Regions from separate parts of the Paenibacillus sp. HJGM_3 genome, predicted to be linked through region 1. Evidence: riboswitches for the same ligand, from Rfam matches in the RefSeq annotation. Region 1 holds a riboswitch; each other region holds the start of a gene.

Region 1 (8,221 bases):
CTCTAACGCGAACATCTCCCGGAACGGCAGCGTCAGCGATTGGCAGTATTGCGTCAAGCAGCGTGAGCAGACAAATTCGACAGGCACTGTTAACGTTCCCGCCACTTCCACGAGTTCCGAAGCGGCAGCGGCATGAAGCGTCGCTCGCAGCGGCTCTACCCGGACGATATCCCTGCGGCCCTGCGCCAGAGACGGCAACTCGACGGACTCCGTTATCTCCACTCGATTGTGCTTCGCTCGCAAATCACGGACATTAAGAATCATATACGCTCACTCCAAACAAACAAAAATTATTATATCGAGGACGGTCGTGTTTTGTCAACCTTTAGCTTGTCTTTTCGAGCAATTCGCAACGCGGGTTGTCAAGAGGGTTTCACAGGAAGCGTCGCCAAATAGTTCAAGGCGTCGCCGATCGTCCCGACAGAAATGACTTTCATCCGCGAATCGATGCTCTTCGCTTTTTGCAAGGCGTCGCTCGCGTTCGCCACGTCGACTCCGAGTCCGCATTCGCCGGCCTTGCGGTCCATCGGCGCGAAGAACACGTCCACGCCTTCCCGATCGGCGGCTACGATCTTGTGCTGGATCCCGCCGATGGAGCAGACATTGCCCGTCGGATCGATCGTGCCCGTGCCCGCGATGCGATACCCTTTGGACAAATCTCCGGGCGTCAACTGGTTGTAGATCTCGAGCGCAAACATCAAGCCGGCCGATGGCCCGCCGATCTCACCGGCCTGAATTTGCACCTTCTTGTCCGCCTGCTCCGGCACGACGGCCCGCATGTCGGCCGTCGTCACGCCGATGCCGGCTTTCGGCCCTGCGCCGCCCGGACTCGCCGTGGGCGCCGCCCCTGGCGTCGCGGCCGATACGTCAGCCAGGACGATCGAGTAGCTGAGCTCATCCGCATCGCGTTTGATCCCGACCTCCACAGTGTCGCCCACCTTCTTGTCTGCGAGCGCCGCCTGAAGCTCCTTGATGCCTTCAATAGGCTTTCCGTCTATGCGAATGATCATGTCTCCGGGCTTCAGCACTTCCGCGGCGGGCAACCCTTTTCTCGTCTCGGCTACGTACGCGCCCACGCTTTTCAACTGATACGGGACGTTCGCCTTTTTGTAGGCGGCCTGAATCGCGTTGCTCTGCGACTCCAGCATGACGATTTCCTGATGCTGCATGTACTGCTGCTCGCTCTGCCCCTTCAGCACGTCCCGTTTGCGCTGGACTTCCGCGTTCTCGTCCCATTGGGCGAGCAGGAAGCTGAGAACGTTCGCCTTCGGAATGAGGCTGACGGTCGTTAGCATGAACGTCCCGTTCTCGATCGGGTCGGGCTTCGTCACCTGCACCATCGGTTTGATGCTCTCGGCCGTTCCCGGCTGGTAGATGTAATACGGAACTTGGACGAAATAGACCAAGTACAGCACCGCGAACGTGATGCCAAAAGATAGCAAGAATCGGCGAAGCCCCTGATTGCGCCGTACGTGCACCGGTGACCTGTAGATTTGATCGTCATGGCTGTCTTCGCTCATGTGCTCACGCTCCTGTTTCGATGCCGCGAACGGCCGGAGGCTTGGTCTAAACGCCCGGCTCGTCGCGTACACTTGTACCACCCTGTTCTTATAGAGGAGATGGCCTTATGCCGCGCGGCCTGTTGAATCCGCGAAGCCGTCCCTATACGGTGCTGCTCGCGGTTCTAACCGCTTCATTCGTGATCTGCATCTTATTGTTTCCCGATCGGGCGTTTCAATCGTCCATGAAAGGATTAACGCTTTGGTGGACCCTCGTGTTCCCGACGTTATTGCCGTTTCTGATCCTCTCCGAGCTGCTCGGCGGCATCGGCTTCCTTAGCGGAGCCGGCGTGCTGCTCGATCCGCTGATGCGGCTCTTATTCCGCTTGCCCGGGGCGAGCGGCTGGGCGCTCGCCCTAGGCAGCGTCGCCGGCGGCCCGGCCGGCGCTCAGGCGACCGGACAGCTGCGGCTCGACGGCGCCGTCACCCGCGAGCAGGGCGAGCGGCTGCTCGCGCTGTCGCACCTGAGCAGCCCGTACCTCATGACGGGCGTCATCGGTGCCGGCTTCCTGCATCGGCCGGAGATCGGCGTGCTGATCGCCGTCGTCCATTATATCGCGGCGCTCATCGCCGCCGTCCTCATGGGCTTGCGCCGCAGCCCCGGCAGCCGGCCCCCGCGCCGCGGGCTGCTCGGCAAGGCCGCCTTGCCGAAGCGGCCCCCCCGATCGATCTGGGTCCGCTTCGTGCACGAAATGCACGATGCCAGGCTGAAGGACGGCCGCGGCTTCGGGAAGCTGCTGGGCGACGCCGTCGCCAACTCGATCCAGGCGCTTATGATCATCGGCGGGTGCATCATCATGTTCTCGGTGCTGCTGCACGTCCTGCAGCTGTCGCTCATCACGCCCCACGTCAACGGCGTGCTGTTCGCCGTCCTGCACGCGCTCGGCTATCCGAGCGCAGAGGCGCCGGACTGGATGCCCGGCCTGCTGGAGCAGCACCTCGGCACGTTCGCCTTCAGCCAGCTGAACTTGGCCGCGTCCTCGCTGGAGTGGAAGGCGGCGCTCATCGGCTTCGCCCTCGGCTGGAGCGGCATCTCCCAGCATTTGCAAGTGCAGGCGCTCGTGCGCCATACCGACATGCGCTACATGCCTTTCTTTGTACAGCGCCTGCTTCACGGCGGCTTGGCCTTCGGGCTCACGTTCGCGCTCTGGAAGCCGCTCACTTCCCTCATTCCGAGCGTCGCGCCGAGCTTTTTGCCATACGGGGGCGGTGCAGCCGCGGCAGAGTCGCGGTTCTCGCCTACGGACATGATCGCGGCTTGGCAATCGGTGACCTCCCGCATGGAGGTGCTCCTGATCACGGTCGTGGCCCTGGGGCTACTGTCGGCGTTCATAGGCTTTTGGGGAAGCCGCAGCCGCCGGCGAGTTATGTAGAGGGGGCGCTGAATTTGCGCAGCAGCGCCTCCGCCACCGCATCCGGCACCAGGTCGGCGATCGGGCCGTTGTAGCGGGCAATCTCCTTCACGATGCTCGAGCTGAGATAAGAAAACTTCGGATTCGTCATCATGAAGAACGTCTCGATCTTCTCGTTCAGCTTATGGTTGGCGGACGCCATCTGCAATTCGTATTCGAAATCGGATACGGCCCGCAGGCCCTTGACGATCACATTCGCGCCTCGTGCGGCTGCATAGTTGATCAGCAACCCGCTGAAGCTGTCAATCACCACGTTCGGCCAGCGGCTCGTGACGTCGGCCAGCAGCTGCTTGCGTTCATCTACGGTGAACAGCGGCTGCTTGGAGCTGTTCGTCGCCACGGTGACGATTACTTTGTCGAAGATGTCCGCCGCGCGGCTAATAATATCCAAGTGACCGAACGTAACCGGATCGAAGCTGCCCGGACAGATCGCCACCGTATATTCATGCTTAGGCTTGCTCATCCGTCATCTCCTCCTCGTCTTCTTCGATTGTATTTACCGAATAGATCGATACCATAGTGTCGCCGTACTGCACCCGCCGGATACAAGACGCTCGCCCGATCCGCTCCTCGACGGCATAATCCGTCTCATGCTCGACTACGATCGTTGCGTTCGGTTCCAGCAAGGCGAGCGACTGAAGCGACTGCACGATCGTCTCGATCGTCCGCAGCTTGTAGGGCGGGTCGAGGAAGACGAGGCGGAACCGAACATCCCGCTTCGCCAGCGCCTTCAATGCCCGCTGCGCGTCGTTGCGGTACACCTCCGCCTGTTCCTCCAGGCGGGTGGCTTGCAAATTGTGCTGCACGACGTCCAGAGCCCGCTTGTCCCCATCGACGAATACCGCGCGGTCCATCCCCCGGCTCAGCGCTTCGATGCCCAGGCCGCCCGTTCCCGCGTACAGATCGAGCGCCTGCCCTCCGTCGAAGTACGGGCCGATCATGCTGAAGATCGCTTCCTTCACTTTATCCGTCGTAGGCCGCGTTCCCGTGCCGGGGACCGCCTTGAGCGCCCTGCCCTTTGCCGTGCCCGAAATGACTCTCACGATAGTTGTCCCTCACCCTTGGTCCCAAATTCATGAAGCTATCGTACCATATTCTTCGAACGGTTCACAAAATTTTGCAACCCGCATGTATAAACGTCTCCAATCGGGTAACAATGAAGCTATCGACATGAAAGTGTCGTAGACAACCGCGGAGAAGACTTACGTTTCCCCATAAGCTCTTCGTCCGGTTTCTCCTCTCCCATGAGGTACCTGCGCAAGCAGGTACCAAAAAATTAATCCCGCAAAGCCTTATGCTCTGCGGGTTCTTTTTATTGCTTATTTTGTCCGGTTGTTTGTTGGGTGCAGATTGGGAGCAAATTTTCTCGAGACATCCATTCCTAATTCAATTCCATCTCGAAATCCGTTTCGATAGGCCAAGTCTGCTCCAAGGCGAAAAGATGCATTGAAAAGGTACTCTAAATCAATAACCAGCTCCGGACATTTCTCATGCAGAACTCTCATGTATTCATTATATAGGTCCTTAACTCGGTGATCATCGCAACAGTTATCGACGGCATGATCGATCCGATCCTTAATTTTAGGTTCAAGCCATTCCATCATCATTCGGTTTGGGCCCTCCTCATCTTGAACGAATAAAGCCTTTGGGTGTATACTTCTTCATGACAACAAAATAAGAGGTGTAGAATGGCTCTTCGGATGAGGAGCCGTTTGCCTGAATGGTTCAAAAAGACCGGGAAGAAACAAGTCGATCTTGCTCGCCATCTAAAAGTTTCCGAAGCATTTATTTCTCAGGTGTGTAATAACAAAGAGAAACTTACGGTGGTGCAGATGAAAATGACTGCTGATTTTTTCGACTGTTATATGGATGATCTCGCAGAGTGGATATATGAACCCGACTAGGCAAACGGTAGTGGGCATTTTAATGCTCCTCCTTGGATTGAGCCTTAAGGTATGCCTTAAGCAAAACTCCTCATTGTAATCACCTCATCTTCGGCAGCTGGCTGGCGTGCGGTCATGACCCCCGTTTAGCCCCTATAGCTTTGCGTCGCCGACTTTCATCGGTTTTGCCATTTTCGGAATGAATTTGCAAGATATGTCACGTGATGTAAGATTATGATAGGACTGTCTGCCCATTTAATCAATAGCAAATTAGCATTATTTTCTGATAATTCACATAGTATATATCGCATGTTCTTAGTCGGTGCCCAAGTGGCCCGGCTTTTTTCTTGTTCCTGAATCGATATCATGGCATATCTCGTGCTGCCAATCCATGTCGTTCGTCATCGATGCCATCAAAGAAAAATTGCAAAGCAGCGCTTGCGTCCAACACTGGTTTTCGATCCAGTCGAGGCAAAGGTCCATCTCCTTGGTTTGGACCGGATCGAGGCCGCCCCTCTTTTGAGCGGCACGGAGCTGCGCGATCCGCTGGATGATCGGGGAGTCGGTTATGCCCACAGTGAACACCACCCCATGATCGCCAACGCCCCGAGCACGATGACGTACCAAGCGGCAAGGGTTTCCTTCTCCGGGTCGGGTGCCGATTCCTCTGTGGCGTGTACCGCTTTGACGCGGCCGTCGATCGTATAGCGAATGCGATAAACGGTTTGTTTCTGCATACTGACCATCTCCTTTTCGGTTGATAGTACAATGTATGCAGCGATTTCAATAAGTTGCCTGTCCGGTAGTAAAATAAACCTATACAATTGTATTTTCAATGTAGAATATCTCGTTTACTGGCCTGTTGAGTTTTTCGCTTATCAATAAGGCCCTTTCAAGGTCTGGCTGTGATTTTTGATTTTCATAACGGTTATACTGTTGCTGGGCTAGTCCCAAAAATTCTGCGAACTCGACCTGATTCATTCTATAATCGTGGCGTAACTCCTTGAGTCTGTTCTTTATCATCCCAATCACCTCACCAGAGACTTCGACACAAATGCTTGTCGATTCCTCCGATGAATTATAGGAGCTTTTGTCAGTAGTAGTCTGGACCGGCCGCGCTGATAATGTCGTCAAAGTGGATCCATTCCGGCTCGCCCTCAATCTCCATCCTGAGCGTTTTGCGGTGCTGGCTGTAGCTGACCGGGACGCCGGATATTACTCGATCCTCGTATTCTTCGAACAAGGTCAGTGTGACCGTTGTCTTCCCCTGGAGCGCCTGGCCGATCTCCTGGAGGATGCGCTCCTGCTCCTGCGCGTCTATCGTGGGTCGCTTCCGCTTTTTCCACTCCTGCGCTTGTCTGAGCGATTGTTCCTTGTGCTGTGGTAGCATCATTCGCGACGACTCCCATAATCCGTTATTTTCAAGTTTCTTGCCCATCTCATCGCCATCCCTCTTCTGTTCGTAATACCCTGAGTTGTCCCGGGCGGACTTCAATCCATTGCTCCCTAAGAAGAAGCTTCATGCTCTCCCGGATCTGCGCCTCTGTTCTCCCGGTCATCCGGCAGAGCCGCGAAAAGTCGGGCGGTGCCCACGCCCCATGGGTCAAGTTCCAAAGGATTCGAGCCTGCTTCCGATCTGAATCGGGGATCATCCAGCAGCCCCCCGAGCTGCCGGCATCGCGGCGAGAATGTTCGTAGTGGTAAAGATACGCGGCGCGCCGGCCGTGTAGCAGAATGCTTTGACCTTGTCATCCTTGACGCTCTCCACCCTGATCCGGCGCTGAGAGAGATTGCCTCCCCGGTCCTGGTATATGATCTCCACAATACGGCCTACATACTTTTCCACTGCGAACACCTCCGAAAAATGGGAACGTATATTCCCATTATAAGGCGAACATATATTCCCATTCAATAGTGATAATAAAAAAAAAGCCCCGCCGGCCGAAGCTAGCGGGGAGTCGATTATTGCAATTTAAACCAGGCGCCGCCCGTCCCATCGTAATTCCGGGTAACAGCCATCAGAGGAGCGGTATCAGTCTTACTCACTTCAAATGCGATCCATCCTGAGTGGATCGCTCCTACATAAAGATCCGTATCGATGCTGGGATCAGGGACGACCACCGATATAAAATTATCGTATTTTTTGCCGTCTGCTGAAATAGCTTCGAATAGAGTAGGGTTAATGTCGACTGCTGCATCCTGCTTCGCATTTTTGGTTATTTTAATCTCCACTTTTGCGAGGATATACTCATTACCCTCTTTAGGTGCGGAATTGAATTTATTCGCTGCTTGGATCGTTTTCCACGCCTGATCACCGCGAACAACTTCTTGTAGCTTCACAGTCCCTTCGATATCGTCCATGAAGTTCTTCTGAGCAAATAATATCGTATCCCCCTTAACTGCGGGGTTCTGTCGTGACGATCCTTTTGCGGATGGAGTCTCGCCGAGTAGTACGGTTTCAGTCGCGGCGTCATAACCGACCTTCAATCCAAGAGCTTCCCCAGCTGCGCGGACCGGCAGATATGTAGTGCCGTCATAGGTGATCGGGTATACTACATTGCCGTCCGCGTCTTTTGGTGTCCACGCTTTACCATTTAGCGTGATTTTCAATCCCTTGTTCAAATAGGCCGAGATTTCTTCCAGGTTTGAAGCTGCATAAGCACCGATCGACATAGAAGAGACTGAAATTGCAGCACCGGCCAAGACTAACATAAGCTTCTTCTTCATTCCGTTTTTCCCCTTCCATCATTATCCATCAGTTTGAATACGGATTGATTATACTGGAAGTTTCAAGATTCTGTCTATAAAAGAAAAAAGCCCCGTCAACCGAAGTCGACAGGGCGTAAGTCATCCATTTAAGAATTTCGCATAGAGCGCGTTAAGAGCTGCCGCCAGCTCCTCCCGCGTGACCGGCTGCTCCGGCCGGAACGTCCCGTCCTCAAACCCGGTCATGATGCCGTGATAGTTGACAACCCAAATCACGTCCTCGCTCCAGCGGCCGGCCTCGACGTCACTGAACTCGGTCTTCTTCGCCGGCGGCTCTGGCTTCGCGAGACTCCACCCACCCTCATCGCCGTAAGCCATGTTATGGTCCACCTGAATTCCGTTGGCAGGCACGTCATTCTTGTACTGAAACAGGTTGATGAAGTCCGCTCGCCGATTTCCGCTCCAGGCATAGGTCTGCCAATACTTATCCGCGGCCCCAGCGTTTCCGAGCGCCATCATCACATTATACGAGCCATACACGCCGATCGAGTACCCCGGAGCCGCCTCACGACAGCCGCGCAAGTAGTCGATGATCGTCCACATCTGCTCCGGAGTAGCGTCGAAGTCAACCGCAAAATAGATGCAGCTCCCGAGCGGCTGG
Region 2 (8,221 bases), on a different contig from region 1:
ATGATCAATTCGTCCGCCGAGGATGCCATAATCGGGTCGAAATGGCCGCTCACCCGATTCGTCTTGAACCCGAACAGATGGTCTGCCGCCGCTTCCGCCTTGTCGCTGACGAGCATGCCGAATCCCGCCGATGCGGCCGCCAGCGCCGCCGCCCCTGTCCCCATGTAACTCAAAAACGTTCTCCGATTCATATCCATCCGAAACTACCTCCTCAATAGGGTTGTCCCCAGCGTAACCCGCTCCTTTTAACCTGGTGTTAAGCGGGTATGAAGATTTGGTAAATTTAGGAGGCGAGTCTTCTCGCTGGCCATGCCAAAAAGCCCCGTCGAGTGACGGGGCCCTAATGCTTACTGCTTTTAAATCATCGATTTGATCAATCCAAGCAGGTTGTCGAACGTGTCGTACAGCTTTTTCGTCTCGTCCTTGTCGGCGAGAATTTGCTTCAGCCGCTCCGGGTTAATGTCGGCCAGCGGCTTGATGCTGTCCTTCACTTTATCCAGGAGGGAGTTAAATTTCTCCACGGATAATGTAGCGCCGAATACATTGTTCTTCTTGGCGTATTCCATGAACTTCTGCTCGAGCTCCGAGCTACCGAACTTCATGTCGACTGCACGCTTGTTGCCGTTCCCGTCACTGACGTAGAACAGGGAGTTGCGATTACCGCCCGAAAGGGCCCGCAGCTTGAACTGGAACGAGTTATCCCCCGAGCCGATCTGGAAATCATAGTTCGGCCGGAACAGGTTGTTCAGCTTTTTGCTCCAGCCCAGGACGAACGAGTCTCCATTGCCGTGGCCGTTCCCATTGCCATTGCCATTGCCATTGCCATTGCCATTACCGTTGCCGTTCCCGTTACCATTGCCGTTTCCATTACCATTACCATTCCCGTTGCCGTTCCCGTTGCCGTTGCCGTTTCCATTCCCGTTACCATTGCCATTACCCGGTCCTGGGATCACCCGGTTGTTCCACGCCGTGATCTGATCCTGAATGGAGCTCCAGAGCGAATCCAGTTTCTGGTTCAGCGTGTCGCCGGCCAGCGTATTGTACTTCCGCTGCACGCCGGTCAGCGTATCGCTTAACCGATCGCTCAGACCCGAAGCAAATTCGCCTTTCACCCCATCGATCCATTGCTGCAAGTGCTGCCGGTAGAGCTGCTTTTCCTGATCGGATATTTTGTCCGGATCTTGCCGGATGGCCGCTTTCACTTCTTTAAAATAATCGTCCGCGTCCAGGTTCAAGCCGGTCTTCCATTCGTTCAGGAACCCGGCCGCATTCTGGTCCCCGGTATTCCGGAATTGAATCGAATCGTTCACGAACTGGGTCAGGGTGGCCTGCACCCCGCTGACGTTGCCGTTCACCTGCTGCTCCAGCGTGCTGCGCAGCCCGGCCGGAGCGCTCGCAAGCGCGTCCAACGCCTGGTTCTTCTTCACTCCCAGCCAACCGCTTATCTGGTTCGCATACGCTTGTTTTTCCGTATCGGTAATATCGTCGGCATCGTTGAAGATGGTAGCGTTAATGCTAGTCAGGAGGTCCGAGGATGACGTATGGAGCGCATCGTCCCACTGGCTGAACGCTTGTCGCGACTGCGTGACGAGGTCGGAGTAGCTATGGATCGCAGCGGTAACACCGGCGCGGTACGTCTCCAGCATGCTTCCCAGCCGATCGCCCGCCTGCTCGAGCAGCGTCCCGCGGATCCCGGTCGGGATGCTCTGCAGCTGATTCGCCAGAGTCGACTGCTGGCTGGACATCCAATCGGTGAACCACTTGTCAAACTGCTGCAAATCCTGGTCGGTGATGTTGCCGTCCAGATCTGCGTTCAATTGGTCCGTCACTCGGGTGAGCAGGTCGGTCGGGCTGGAGAGCCCTTGATTCCACTGCTGGTAGACCGCACGCCCTACCCCGGCCGACGCCGTGTGCGCCGCCACCTCGGAGCGGATATCCACCCACAAGTCGTCTGATATCGAATCGAGCGCCTTATCCGCCCGGGTGAGGAATTTGAGCGAGAGATCTCGATCGAACTTGCGCAGCTGATCCGAGAGACCGTCGTATTGGGCCTCCACCCAATCGTTCAGCTGCTTGCGCAGGGCGGCGAGCCCCTCTTCCCCGAGTTCCCTCGGAGAGGCGTCCAACTGCTGCACGATCTGCTCCATGTATTGGGAGCTCGCGTCCTCAAGTCCGCTCTTCCACGTTTTGAAGATTTGCTTGGCCTCACGATTCGTCACAGAGTCGGGTTTATCCGGTTTATCCGGTTTATCCGGTTTATCCGGTTTATCCGGTTTATCCGGTTTATCCGGCTTCTTGGAAGCGGCCCCTGAAGCAGCCGACTCGGCAGCCGCGTGGGGATGCCGGCTCTTATGGTAAGTCGCTACCAGAGTGTGATCCAGGGCGGCACTGCCGGCTGCGCCCGCTGCCGTTCCTGGGTCGGTCCCTTTCTTCGGCTGAAGCTTGATGTGGTTCTGAGGGGAGGACACATGATAATTCGACCAGTTGATATTCGTCTTCTCGATCATTACGGGGACTCCTTTCTCGCACAAAAAAAGGCCGCGATTTCCAAAGTAGGAAAAAAGCACGGCCGGTTGCATCACTGGCTCCCTGTGTCCCAGATGCCCAAATGCAAAACACGATTCATTGCCTCCGAATATGAAGTTTATTCCATCATACCATGTCGAATCTATTCCCGCTAGACCTATTTTAGTTATTTAGGCCTAATTCATTATATGCATATGCAGGGCCGAAAGTCTTAAGAACTAATCCGCGTACTGAAATGATTCTACGGCCGCCTCCGCACGTGCCGCATTCGCTTCCGTATACGACCGCATCGTTCATTTTGAGCGTAATGGTGTACGTAATATTGTGGCTGCGGAAGACGTACTCGGTCTGCTCGTAAGGAGCTTTTTTCAAGTTATACCGGATCGCGATCTTCTTGCCGCCATCGCCGAACGTCGAATCGTCCGTAATCGTATAGGTGTATTCCGGGTCGTTCTCGTTGCTTTTCTTGTGCCCCTGCTCCAGCTTCTTCATAACATCCTCTACGCTGCTCTTGTCATCGGCCTCCACGGTCAAGGACCCTCCGGTGAAGTTGAAGTTGGCTCGCGGACTATCCTTATAATACGAGCCAGGAGTCGACCACAGCTCCGGGATCCGAACCGAATAGTGGTACTTTTCATTTTTGTATGCATTCGTTCCGTTAGGATCAAGCAGCTCGTCCTCGTCCTGGATATACCCCAGACTGGTGTTCATCGTGTCCTTGCTCACCTTCATGGACTTGACGATCGCGTCGATCAACTCGGCCGCTTCCTGCTCATGGTCGTCCTTTTTGAAATCCACGGAGATCTTATATTTGTATTTGTCCTTAATGAAGTACAGATTCACCTGCGAATTCCATGTATCGCCGCCCATGCGCCACGAATGGCGTACTTGCTTCACCGGCACCCCGTCGGCATTCTCATCTTTCAGCTCGCCGGTTTGTCTGTACTCTTCCGCATACTGACCAGTGAATTGCAGCTCCTCGCGCGCCACCCAGTCCGCCAGCGTATCGCCCGACGAAGCCGACGTCACTTGTACGCTAACATCCTGATCGGCGTCCTCGTTGCTGTATGCCAGCTCTCCGCCGTACTTGTTCTCCTCCCAGCCGGACGGCAGCTCGAACGACAACCCATATTCATTCGTGAAGGTCGTACCGCCTTCTTGGAAGATCGAAATATCCTTCAGCTCCCCATCCTTCGCGTCGAAGCTGAAAGAGAAGCTGTCCAACAAGTCTAGGTAAGCGTTCAGCTTCACCTTGTTTTTGTAATTGTCTTCCGACGTAACGATCAAGGCGATGTAATACACCTTGTCGCCCTTTTGGTAAGCGCGGGCTTGATAGTATTGATCCTCATCCGACTTCGCCACTACTTTGGCGTACGGCACCGGTTCCTGATCCAGGTAGCGCTTCTCGAGCACCGTATCGTCCGACGACATCGCCAGCTTGCGCAGCAGGCCGGTGACGGACAGCTCCTCGCTGATCTTCTCCTCTACCGAGATCGAGATGCCGAACTCCCCTTTGGAATCGCCGAAGGTCACCCGGCTGCCGTCATCGCTCTGAAACGCTTGGATCAATCCGGCCGGATACTTCATCGACCACCCGAAGTGGCTGTCGCCGATCTTCGTCTTGCCTTGATCGTCATCGATATAGCCGCCCTCGGAGTCTTGCACCCAAGATTTGCTCGCGGAAGGGTCTTCTCCAAGAACGACGCTTCGCACAACGGTCTGCCCGCCGGAATGCAAAGTAACACGAAGGGTTTCCTTCGGCAAATACTTCTTCATCAGCTCGTTGTACTCGACGATCGTCTTGACCGAGGCTTGATCGAACGAGACGATAGTGTCCCCTTGCTTAATGCCCGCTTGCGCCGCCGGAGAGTCCGGATCCACGTAAGCGACCTTCAGCGCTTCCTTCGCCGGCAGCCCTACGACCGCCTCCCAGCTCTCTTCCAGCTCCAAGCCCATATAAGGCCGCATCACCTTGCCGTACTTCTCGAAATGCTCCAGCACGTACTGGACGGTATTCACCGGAATGGCAAAGCCGAGGCTCTCCACGGAGTAGTCTACATACTTCTGCGAGTTGATGCCGACGACCTTGCCCTGCATATTGACGAGCGCGCCGCCGCTGTTGCCCGGATTGATCGCCGCATCGGTCTGGAGCAGCTGATAGGGGGACTCCACGGACCGATCCATGCCGCTGATGATGCCGACTGTCACGGAATTGCGGAGCGCGAACGAGATCGGCGTCCCGATCGCCATCACCGTCTCCCCGACTTTAATATCGTTCGGAGCCGCGAACGCAGCGGCCGACAGCCCGATCGCGTCGATCTTGATCAACGCCAGATCGCTCTCCTCGTCGTAATGCGTCGTTTTGCCCGGGTATGTCTTGCCGTCGGAAGTGACGACTACAATGTTCTTCATCGATTTGACGACATGGGCGTTCGTGACGATCACCCCATTGGACTTCACGATCACGCCGGTGCCGTGCGCCAGGTTGAACCGATCGTGATCCGAATCCTTGCCGTCCGTAGGCTTGCCTATAATCGCAACTACACTAGGCGACACGTTCGCCACAATGTTCGGAATCTCGGAATCCGAGCCGGCCGCATAGACCGATAGATTCCCCGCATACAACCCGACCAATAAGCATACGATCAACATCCAGCTTAGCTTCTTGCCCCTGCTTGTCCGTCTCATGTAGTACTTCCTCTCGTATTGGAAAATGAATCCTGTTCGTTCTGAATCTATCACAGGTCCAATAGGAGTACAATGTGAATTTTCACACAATGATACATTCTGTATCTAGCTAGCGTATGAGAAAAACCGTTCGGATCACGAGATGTGAATCCGGACGGCTCTTGATCTTCCTATTAATCTGCAGGCGTGGCCACCTTCTCGCGGTCCTCGCCTTTGTCCGACTCGCCGGCGTTTTTGTTCGCCGCCTGGCGGTCGGCGCGCATCTCCTCCACCGTCTTCACCCTCAGCCGTGCGGCGCCCTCGTAATTGCGGGTGGGAACGAGCGGACCGGTCGCCAGCCGCTCCTTCGCGGAGACGATGGCCTCCTTGTACTGCGGCAGCCACGCCTCCTGAGCCACCAGCATCTCGTCGACCATCTGCCAAATTTCTTTCGGGTTGCAGACAGCCCCTACGAGCGGATCCATCATGAACGCCTGCCGGAGCAGCCGGTCGTCGCCCCGCACCGCCGCCTCGACCGCGAGCCGCTGTACGGAGATGCTGACGTTGCAGACCGCCGCGCACCCGAGTGGCAGATCGCCGACGGTCGGCATGGCGATGTCATTGCGATCCACATAGCCAGGCGCTTCGATCACCGCATCATCCGGCAGATTGGCGATAATGCCGTTGTTCACGACATTGAAGTGGCCGCGGTACACCCTTCCTGTCTCCAGACCTTCAATAATGTAAGTTCCGTGCTCGTGCCCCCGCTTCTCCGGCTTGTATTCCAATGCCGGGTCGTTCATCCAGTTCGGGAAGTCAGTCTCGAACCAGCTCCGGCCCTCCGTGCATACCCGGAGATACCCGCCGGTCTCGCCGTTGATCCACGAGCCCATATCGATCCACTCCTGAATCTCGTCCGGACGCTTGCGGTACCACGGCACGTATTCGCTGAGATGCCCGTTCGACTCGGTGCTGTAGTAACCGAACCGCCGCAGCATGTCGATGCGCACCTTCTCGGTCCGGCTGAAGACCGGATGGCTCTCGAACGCTTCCAGCAGCTTCCCGGTCAAATCCTCCCCCTGGTGCCGAATTTGGACGTACCAGGTCTGATGATTGATGCCGGCGCAGATGATGTCGACCTCTTCCTGCTTCAGGCCGAACGCGTCGGCGATTTGCCTATGCCCGTGCTGCACGCCGTGGCACAGCCCTACCGTATTCACCCCGCCGTATTGATTGCACGCCCAGGTCATCATCGCCATCGGGTTGGCGTAATTGAGCAGCAGCGCGTTCGGTTCCGCCATCTCGCGGATATCGCGGCAGATGTTCAGCATCTCGGGGATACCCCTTTGCCCGTACATGATGCCGCCCGCGCACAGCGTATCGCCGACACATTGGTCCACCCCGTAGCGCAGCGGGATGTTCACGTCCGTCGAGAACGCCTCCAGCCCGCCAACCCTGATCGTGCAAAAAATGTACCGCGCCCCCTCCAGCGCAGCGCGCCGGTCCGTCGTCGCTTGAATGCGGATGGACAGGCCGTTCGCCTCGATGTCCCGCTGGCACAGCTCCGTCACCATCTCCAGATTGCGCGCGTTAATGTCGTGGAACGCCACCTCGATTCCACCGAATTCCGGAACCGTCAGCAGATCGCGCAACAACCCTCTGGTAAATCCAATGCTCCCCGCCCCGATAAAAGTCACCTTGAATGACATGCCGCTCCTCCTTTACTCCAGTGCAGATGGTCGATTGCCTTTCTTTGAATTGTATCAGGAAGCCGAATGAAGGCGTTATCAAAATGATGACTTTCTGCGGGACGGCGATGACCAAAATCCTCACTTCTTCGGGAGGCTCCCTTGGCTTAAATCAACCGAATTGCGATATTCAACAGGTGTTTGGTTCACATGTTTTTTGAAAAGCGTATGAAAATATTGCCGGCTGTTAATCCCCACGTACTCCGGAATGTCGCCGATCGGGATCTGGGTCTGGGCGAGCAGCATCTTCGCCTTCTCCATCCGGTGCGAAGTCAGTACCTCCATGATCGTGCGTCTCGTGTGCGCTTTAAAAATACGGTGCAGATAGCCTGGATGCAGATTGACCGCCGCGGCGATGTCCTTCACCAGGATATCCCGATCGTAGTTCTGCTGCAGGAATTCCATACATTGCTTCACGTACAGGCTCGTCTCCGACTCGCCTCCGCCGCTGCGTTCTTCCTGTTCCCACAGCGCGGCGATCCGGAGCAGCAGCTGCCACAGCAGCAGCTGCACCCTGATGCCCTGCTTCGTTCCTTGGCGGTCCAGCTCGAGCACCAAGCTCTTGAGAATATGGTATACGTCGTCCGGGTCCCGGAGTACGATGTACGGGAGAGGCGCCGCCAGCAAAGCCGTGAGCCGCTCGTCCTCGGCCGCCCAGCCGTCGATCGAGGGCAATCCCCCGTTCTTCGCCGAGCTGCCGAATTCGACGTTCAGCATCCGGCACGGACTGTCCTTCTCCACGATCAACCGATGCGGGACATTCGCATCCAGGACGATAAACTCGCCTTTTTTGAGCCTGATCGTATCCGATGAAGCCTGCTGGGCACGGGCCACCTGGATGCGGCACGTTCCCGAGAGAACATACATGATTTCCGTCTCGGCATGCGTATGGTAGACCATGTCGAGGCCGTCCCATTGCCGGAAGTAATACGCCATCACACGAAAATGCCCCTCGCCTCCCGACGTCCCGAGCCGAAACAGCCGTTCCTTGTCCATGTGAACCCCACTCTTCCCTGAATGCGATTATGTGCCCAGTGTAGCAGAAGTTCCAAGTCATTCCTACAGCGAAAAACGGCTATACTAATTGGTAAAAGGAGGTCGATTCCATGGGCGACATCAAGTGGATGCAGCAAGCGATGGAGCTCGCGTACCGCAATGCCGCGGAGGGCAAGGGAGGCCCGTTCGCCTGCCTGGTGGTGAAGGACGGCACCATCGTCGGGCGCGGCACGAATCAGGTTACCACATTAGGCGATCCGACTGCGCATGCCGAGGTCCAGGCG
Region 3 (8,221 bases), on a different contig from region 1:
GAGCGTACTGATCATCCAGCGCTGGTAATAGTCCTCGGGCGACTGCAGCATCGAGAACAAGGTTGCCGGTGCGAGCAGCGCGATCGGAGTGCCTTCGACCAAAATGGCGACCCGGCCTTCGACCAGCGAAGCACTCACGACGTCCGGCCGCTCCGTCGTCTGCAGCTGGGGGAACGGCGAGAACGGGCTGTCCTCGATCAACCCTTCGATATAGCCGCTCTCCAAGATGCCGTCGATCCGGATCGTCTCGATCCGCTGGCGCACGTCGGCGATGAGCTGCTCCGAGGCGATACCCTCCATATACGCGATGACCACTTCCGTATGGGTGAGCGATCCGATTTCGATGGAGACCATTTTGAGTGACGGACTTTTGATCTTGCGGCGCAGCATCGCGGTGTTCACGCTCATCGTTTCGGTGAAGCCCTCGCGCGGCCCCCGAACGATGGATTCGGCGGCTGGCTCTTCAATGCTGCGTTTCTCCCAAAACGGGATCCCCAGGCAGAATCCATGGGGGACACCATCCAGCAGCAGGCCGACATAGCCGCCGGAAATACGGTCCACAATGTCGGCCAGCGTGCCGGCTTCTACCATCCGAGAGATCGTGATTACCGACGCCAAGCGGTGTTCGGCTGCTTCCCAATCCGCCTGCGAGACGCGGAGGAGCGGAGTCAGTACATGCAGATCCAGGATCTCGAGATTCACCATGCCTTCAATATAGAACAGCACGGCATCCGTCGTCCCCCCGATGGTGAACGGACGAAACATAACATCCTTGCAATTGGCATAGATCGAACGGATCGCATCGTGATTCGTTTGCAGGGAGGAAGCGAGCGGCACCTGCGGGACGTTGGAGTTGGCGTGGGCGTTCATAAGTCAGGCTCCCTTGTAGTCATACCCTTGTAGTGATACATACAGGTTTGCCCATTTTTGAACGGCCATAAACTCGGTACACAGAGGCAGATGATGCGGAAGAGGCGGGGGAAAATAACAAGAACACCCTGCTTACGAGGGTGTCCAATTCGGATGGGCTATGGTATTATGGCGTCATATCCAGCGCGAGGAAGTGGGCAAGCATGAAGCGAAATTTCGTCACCATCTCGATCTATTATTGTCTCATCTTCATGAGCGCCGGCGCCTACGGTTCGTATATCGGGCTGTATTACACCGATGTCGGCTTCGATACGTCCCAGATCGGGACGCTCAGTACGCTGTCCGCCGTGATGGCGATCCTGGTCCAGCCGTATTGGGGCTTAATCGGGGACCGGGCCCAGTACAAGAACAACGTATTGGTCATCTGCACGCTTGTCACCGGGCTCAGCATCTGGCTCGTGCCGCTGTCGGGCGATCACTTCGGCATTCTCATCGGCGCCACATTGCTCATAACCGTGTTTCAATGCGCGATTTTCCCGATGAGCACGACGGTGACGCTTGAGATCGCGAGCAAGAACAACTTCAAATTTTCTAGCGTGCGTACGTTTGGCTCGGTCGGGTTCGCCTTGATGTCGTTTCTTTCCGGGTGGATCATTAAGTACGATCTGATCTATATCTTCGTTATGTACTCGTCCTTGATGCTGCTGACCCTCGCGCTTACCCCGTTCATACCGAAAGTCAAGGGCCATCAGCGGGACGGGAAGAAGCTGAATATGCGCGTGCTGTTTAAGAACAGGAAGCTCGTTCACATGTTCCTCTACGCCATGTTCATTCAAGCGACGATCAGCTTTTACTTTTCCTTCCAAGCGATCTATAGCATAGAGCAAGGCATCGGCACCGGGCTGATCGGACTCGGCCTGTTGATCGGCTCGGTCAGCCAGTTTCCGTTTATGATTTTTTTCGATAAGCTGTACAACACGTTCGGGATTACGAAAATATTGCTCGTGGCCGGCATCGTCCAAGCGGTACGCATGGTACTGTTCGCCTACGTCCTATCGCCCGGCACGATCTTGCTGTTGTGGGTGCTGCATGGCGGTACGGTGATTCTGATGACCCTGAGTTTGATGGAGTATGTAAACGATTCCGTGGTTCCGGAGCTTAGGGCGAGCGGACAAATGCTGAACGCCATCGTCATGCAGGGCATGGCCACGATCGTCGGCAGCTTGGCCGGCGGCATTCTTGCCTCGTTCGCGGGGCTCCGGACGACCTTCGTAATCTACTCCGGCGTGTGTGCGGCGGTCGTGATCTGGTTCTGGCTGTCCGTTCGTACATCGGCCGCGTTTCGCCAGGCTAGCCAATGATTTCCTTCATTCGCACGTCCGGCGACTTGGCCAGATCGAGGAACGTATCCCCCACCGAGATGAGCGGCCGGGTCGGATAGTTCGGATTCGTCAGCATGATCGTGCCTCGGCGTCCGTCCTCGAGCAGGACTTGACTGCCGACCTGCGCCGACATGAGCCGGTTCAGGAACGTCAAGCCGACGTGGGAATCGAGCCGTCCGAGCCGGATGTCCTCATAGAGGTTGTGGATCACCTGATAGAAGGGCAGGGCAGGCCGGTGCGGGCGATCGGACGTCATGGCGAGATACATATCGGCCAGGGCTACGATTTTGCTCAGCGGATCGATCTCATGGCCCTTCAATTGCCGAGGATACCCGCTGCCGTCGCACTTCTCGTGATGCTGTAGCGCGATCAGCGCAATGCGGCGGTCAAACCCCGATTCGATGAGCAGGTCGTAGCCAATGACGGTGTGCTGCTTGTAGATCTCGTGCTCGTGCGGCTGCAGCGCGGCCTTCTTCTGCACCAGCTCGCTCGGCAGCTTGACCGTGCCGATGTCGCAGAGGCTCGCTCCCGTCGTGAGCAGGTTCATCTCGTTCGCGTCCAGTCCGAGCCACCGCCCGATCGTGGCGGCGATCATCGCGACTCCGATGCTGTGATTGTAGCGGTAGTCGCCTTCCGCCTTCAGTTCCCCGAACAGCTTGTAGATGTTGCGCTGCTGGGTCGCCGCCATAATGGCGGGCAGCACATGCTCCTGCACGTCCTCGACCGGCACCTTGCCGTTCTTGTGGATGAAATCCTCGATTTCCTTCAGCTTCGTTTCCGTTCGTTTCACCCAGGCGCCGGAATCCGGTGCGGCCGTCTGCGCGGCTACTTCGTCGTGAAGCGCTTCCACATGTATTTCGAAAATAGAAATGTTGAATTGCTCCAGCTTCTTCGCATGCGCGGCGTTAAGCACCGTATCCACCGGGATCAGCATGACCCCGCGGGAATCCTGAATGTCATGCAGCAGCCGTTTGCCTACCAATTCCTCATACTCGGTACAAATCATGATTCACCGACTCCTCCTCGCAACCGTTAAAAATGCAAAAAAATCATCCCGCTACAAATCAGCTAAGGATGACGGCATACAAGGGCGTATGGTGCGTTCCCAGCCTTCGGCAGCCCAGCCACCGTCGGCGCGTACGCCATTAGGTCTGCAGCTTTGCGTCCTTGCCTTTCGGCAAGTTTGCCAGTATCGGGTCTACGAAGCATTATACGCGATTTCGGTCCGATGTACTAGGACTTCGTGAAAGAAATCCAGGACATATGACAGATTTTGTCGAAAAGACGACGCCGGAATCAACCCGGGACCGGAGACAGGATTCGCTCGCCGATGCGGTCCCAGACGGTGTGTGCCGATTCCAGCCGCGACCAGACATAGATCAGCTCTCGTGTAATCCGGTACAGCTGTCCATAGTCGACGCCGAGCTCCATCAGGGGAACGGCTTCCGCCATGAACCCGGCGAAGGCGTGGTAGTGAGCGGGATGGATCGCCGGATTGAACAAGCGGGTGTTCTCCGCCACGCTGCGATGAGCGGGGATCGAGCAGACTCCCAGCTTCAGCTGGCTCTGGGCTTCGGCGCTCGACAGCAGCCGGATCAGGCTGTGAGCGAGCTCCTTGTTCCCGCCGGAGGCAGGGACGGCGATGCCGGTGCCGACGAGCAGCGTCGAACCCGAGACGTTCCCGGGCATGAAGGGCAGCACGTCCCATCGGACGGACAAATGCTGCAGGTCGTTCATAAAATAGTAGCTCGACATCATCATGGCTACCCGGTTGTTCTCGAACAGGAAGTGATCGGCCTTCAGCCCGCCTTGCTCATCCGGCGTCAGCAGGTTGTTGTGGACGAGGTCGCAAAAAAACTGCAGCGCCTCCGCGCTGGCCCGCAGGTCGATCCGGCGGGTCCCGTCCTTGTCCCTGACGAAGCCTCCGTTCTGCAGGAGGAAGACGAGCCAGCGCCGGAACGAGATGGTGGAGGCGAGTCCGTATTGCCGCAGCAGCCCGTTCGCATCGGGGATTGTGTAGCGGCGGGCGGCTTCTGCGAGATCCGACCAGCCGTGCAGCTGAAGCTGCTCGGGGTCTGGGATGATTCCGGTGTTGCAGCAGTACACGATAGGCGAGAACGTGAGGGGCATCGCCCTGAGCTTCTCCTCCGACGTATACATGGACAGCAGCTGAGGGTACACTTCGCCGAGTGCAGGGAAGGCTGTTTCCGTCAACTCCTCGAGCTGCCGGGTATGTCCGCTGTGAGCGAGCTGATAGTAGTGATGATCCGACAGGACGATGAGGTCCGCGCCTTGATCGCCGCCGGACAAGGCTTCGATGATCCGTTCGGTGTATACCGCATTCGGCACGATGTCCAGCTTCACCTTCACGTTCGGGTGTAGCTCCTCGAAGAGAGCGATGACCCGCTTGTACACTTCCAGCTCATAGCACACCTCGTAGACCATTAGGGTTAGCGTTGCAACGGGTGCGGGAGTCCGTGGAGGCTGTATGCGGGAAGCTTCAAGCGGCTGGGGCCGCTCGCACACCCGATTGCCGATACACGGGATTTTCTCGATCAGTCCGTCGCGCTCCAGCTCGGCCAATACGCGCCGAACCGGATTTTTGCTGATGCCGTATAGTTCCGCGAGGCGCACCTCGGACACGAGGAATTCTCCCGGTCGAAGCGTCCCGTCCAGGATTTGCCTCCGGATATCTTGCCTGAAGTGCTCGTAGAGGTCGCCGAATGCCGTTCTTTTCCCAATCCCCATCTTGTGCCACTCCTTACCGAATAACGGCTGTGCTAACATCTTATCATGTTCCAATTGCTGGAGGAAGACCGCTGTGCTATGATTGGCATGAACTAGTCAGATACTAGTAACATACTAGTATTAGACATGTTCGAATTTGATGATGCAGCAATGGGGGTGGGGCGAGAACTTCGGCATCACGAGCGACATAGTCATCACGAATTGTTAAGCGCTTACATGAAAGTGATTGACGAGCAATCCCGATTATGAAGGAGGATGATTGAAGAATGAAACGATTGAATTGGATCGGTTTGCCTGTGTTTGGCCTTATCACTATCTTGTTGTTTGCCGTTCCGGCGTTTGCCGCAGACAAGCTGATTACGAATCATAGCTTCGAGAGCGGCACCTCAGGCTGGACGCAGACCTATGGCGCCGGGGATCCGGACGGCACGATATCCGCCTCGACCGAGCAGGCTGACGTCGGCAGCCAGAGCTTGAAAATCGTCGACAACGATTCGGCGGTTGGGTTCGGGATGGAGAGCGCGCGTCTGACCGCGGCGGCAGGGGAGACCTACATAGCATACGCGAACGTCTATGTCTCCAGCGGCAGCGCCGATCTGTACATTCGCTACTACAATAGCTCGAACACGTACCTCACCGGCGGATTCACCTCGGTCTCTTCCCCGACCGGACAATGGACGACCGTGCAGACGAAGCTCGTCGCTCCGGCGAACACCGCCAAGGTCGCTGTACTCTTGTATTCGAACAACGGGAACACCGGTACCGCGTATTGGGACGAAGTGATGCTGACGAAGGATTTCACGAATCTAGGGGTCCAAGTGTACGACGCCGGGCCGAACGGCACGACCTTCGGGATCGGACCGAACGCGCATAAGGCGTTCGCCGCCGTTACCGGCTCCGAAGGCTACTTGCCCAAGCTGGAAGTGATCGACACGAATACGGAATCGGTCCTCTCCACGGTTACGTTCCCGGGCGCGTCGACGAATCCGACCGGCGCCTGGGGAGCGGCGACCTCCACGGACGGCTCCGTTTACTTCGGCGCCTATTCGAACGGCCATCTCTACAAGCATACGCCGGGCACGACGACGATGACAGACTTGGGCCAAGCCTCCTCGGGCGAAACGGTCATCTACGACCTGACTGCCGGGGAGAGCGGCAAGGTGTACGGCGGCACCTACGACAGTGCCGCATTCTTCAAGTATACGCCGACCGGAGGCTTCGCCCAGATCGGAACGAAGCCGTTCCTCGCCGGAACGCAGTATGTGCGCGCGCTGGCGTTCGATGCGACCCATGACGTAGCTTATCTTGGCGTCGGCCCGAACGCCTCGGTCCTCCGGTTCGACATCGTGACGGGAGAGACGACCAACATCCTGCCCGCCGCTTACTCGAGCATTTCCTTGCCCGGATCGATCGACTACGCCGGGGACCGGGTCTTCGTCAACATAGGCGGGACGATGGTCGTGCTGAAGGTGACCGAGAATCCCGACGGGTCGTTCAACTCCGTGACCCAGGAGGCGGCATCGGTGTCCACCTCGAACGTTTCGCCGGAGCGCGGCGGCAAGGTGTATTGGGCGAGCCAAGGCGAGTTATACGAATACGACATCGCTTCGAAGACGGCCACAAATCTGCACAAGGCCGTGGACGGCCGCGTGAAGCGGTTCGGCTGGGTGACGCTGGCGGATCAGACGAACTTCCCCGGCGAGACGCTCGTAGGCATCGCCGCGAATAACAACCAGACGTATATTCTGAAATACAATCCGCAGAACGGGGCTCACCGGTACGTGCAGGTAAGCGGCGCGGCCAAAATCCCGGGCGCGCTCAACATGATCGCGACGGCCCCGGACGGCAGCATCTATACGAGCGCCTACTTGACCGGCGGCCTCGGCGTCTATAAGCCGATCCGCGGGGACGCCAACGACGGTACGGAGGAGACGATGTTCTCCCCGATCACCCAGATCGACAAGATGGCGGCTTATAACGGGAAAATGTACATCGGCGCTTACCCTGGCGGCAATCTGCATGAATATGATCCGACTCAGCCCTGGGTGGCGGGGCCGACGGGCAATCCGCGGCTGCTCGTGTCCACGGGAGTCAATGGGCAGGACCGGCCGAAGGCGATCGCCTTTGGAGGGGGCCAGGTGTTCATGGGCACGACGGCGAAGACCGGCGCCATGGACGGCGCTCTGACGGAGTATAACCTCGCGACGGGCGCTTCCAGCGTGCATGTCGGCATCGTGAACGACCAGAGCGTCATCGCTCTCGCCTACTACGGCAGCAAAGTCTACGGCGGCACGACTGTAAGAGGAGGCTATGCCACGACGCCGACGACGACGGGCGCGAAGTTGTTCGTGTTCGATCCGGTGACCGACACCGATACGGAATACAGCCTGCCGGTCTCGGGGATCAAGGCGGTGACCGAATTGATCGTGGTCGGAACGAAGCTGTGGGGCTTCGCCGACGGCTACTTGTTCGTGTTCAACCCCGCGAACAACACGTTCGAATACTTCCAGCAGAAATTCACGGACGTTACGTACGGCACGGCCGGCACGTACCGGGACGCGGATCTGGTGCTCGTGGACAAAGATCCGAACTACATCTACGGCACAATCAAGAATACGTATTTGTTCAAAATCAACATTTCGACGAAAGCGGTCACGAACATTTTGACGAGTGGGGCCGATATGCTCGCTCCGGACGGATACGGCAATCTGTATTACAAGCACAACGGCACGGAGTTGTGGCGGTACGCCTTCTAATTGTGCAGCAGAAGCTCAAATAAAAAAGAGCCGCTCGAATGAATCGAGCGGCTCTTCCGCTACATGTCCGCGTCGCGCTGGAACAGCAGGAGCGGCATCTTGAAAATATATGCGACGCCGATGAAGACGCCGACGGCCATGCCGAGCAGCACGAGTACGCTGCTCATCGACAGCCCGCCAACCCCGGTGATGATGTTGGCGATGTTGCAGCCCGGCGCGATCCGGGACGCGACGCCCATCAGCAGGCCGCCGCCGATAGCGTACGGCAGGCGGGACTTGCGCGGCCAGCGGAGCTTGAAGCTGCCGCTCAGCCAGGAGGAAGCGAAGGCGCCGACGACGAGGAAGATGACGAGCGTCTCCTCGGGGCCGAGCCCGATGCGCGGGAAGTCGGCGAACAGCGCGTTCAAGTACGTGTTGTTCGTGACGAGATCGTCCCCGAACACGAGGGCCAGCGCGGTTGCGCCG

The links. A riboswitch is a leader RNA that binds a small molecule or an ion and turns the genes downstream of it on or off. The one in region 1 is predicted to bind cyclic di-GMP.
Region 2: linked by a shared signal. The riboswitch ahead of ACI5FR_RS19330 (hypothetical protein) and the one ahead of ACI5FR_RS24015 (hypothetical protein) in region 1 are both predicted to bind cyclic di-GMP.
Region 3: linked by a shared signal. The riboswitch ahead of ACI5FR_RS32755 (HD-GYP domain-containing protein) and the one ahead of ACI5FR_RS24015 (hypothetical protein) in region 1 are both predicted to bind cyclic di-GMP.

What each region holds. Positions count from the first base shown of each region.
Region 1 covers NZ_JBJGED010000024.1:110,064-118,284, forward strand. Annotated here, with positions in the region: gene ACI5FR_RS23990 (YceD family protein) at 1-264, opposite strand, end outside; gene ACI5FR_RS23995 (YlbL family protein) at 363-1,520, opposite strand; gene ACI5FR_RS24000 (nucleoside recognition domain-containing protein) at 1,628-2,932, shown strand; gene coaD (pantetheine-phosphate adenylyltransferase) at 2,925-3,434, opposite strand; gene rsmD (16S rRNA (guanine(966)-N(2))-methyltransferase RsmD) at 3,421-4,014, opposite strand; gene ACI5FR_RS24015 (hypothetical protein) at 4,291-4,578, opposite strand; gene ACI5FR_RS24020 (helix-turn-helix transcriptional regulator) at 4,660-4,875, shown strand; cyclic di-GMP riboswitch class I at 4,965-5,054, opposite strand; gene ACI5FR_RS24025 (DUF7667 family protein) at 5,170-5,430, opposite strand; gene ACI5FR_RS24030 (hypothetical protein) at 5,421-5,591, opposite strand; gene ACI5FR_RS24035 (helix-turn-helix transcriptional regulator) at 5,671-5,877, opposite strand; gene ACI5FR_RS24040 (YolD-like family protein) at 5,948-6,247, opposite strand; gene ACI5FR_RS24045 (hypothetical protein) at 6,503-6,700, opposite strand; gene ACI5FR_RS24050 (DUF4352 domain-containing protein) at 6,817-7,581, opposite strand; gene ACI5FR_RS24055 (glycoside hydrolase domain-containing protein) at 7,702-8,221, opposite strand, start outside.
Region 2 covers NZ_JBJGED010000017.1:140,277-148,497, forward strand. Annotated here, with positions in the region: gene ACI5FR_RS19325 (PhoX family protein) at 1-197, opposite strand, end outside; gene ACI5FR_RS19330 (hypothetical protein) at 357-2,507, opposite strand; cyclic di-GMP riboswitch class II at 2,559-2,642, opposite strand; gene ACI5FR_RS19335 (S1C family serine protease) at 2,689-5,214, opposite strand; gene melA (alpha-glucosidase/alpha-galactosidase) at 5,388-6,902, opposite strand; gene ACI5FR_RS19345 (AraC family transcriptional regulator) at 7,023-7,937, opposite strand; gene ACI5FR_RS19350 (nucleoside deaminase) at 8,048-8,221, shown strand, end outside.
Region 3 covers NZ_JBJGED010000048.1:33,281-41,501, reverse strand. Annotated here, with positions in the region: gene ACI5FR_RS32765 (spore germination protein) at 1-870, opposite strand, end outside; gene ACI5FR_RS32760 (MFS transporter) at 1,074-2,231, shown strand; gene ACI5FR_RS32755 (HD-GYP domain-containing protein) at 2,221-3,258, opposite strand; cyclic di-GMP riboswitch class I at 3,364-3,450, opposite strand; gene ACI5FR_RS32750 (extracellular solute-binding protein) at 3,549-5,000, opposite strand; gene ACI5FR_RS32745 (NHL repeat-containing protein) at 5,267-7,756, shown strand; gene ACI5FR_RS32740 (YeeE/YedE family protein) at 7,816-8,221, opposite strand, start outside.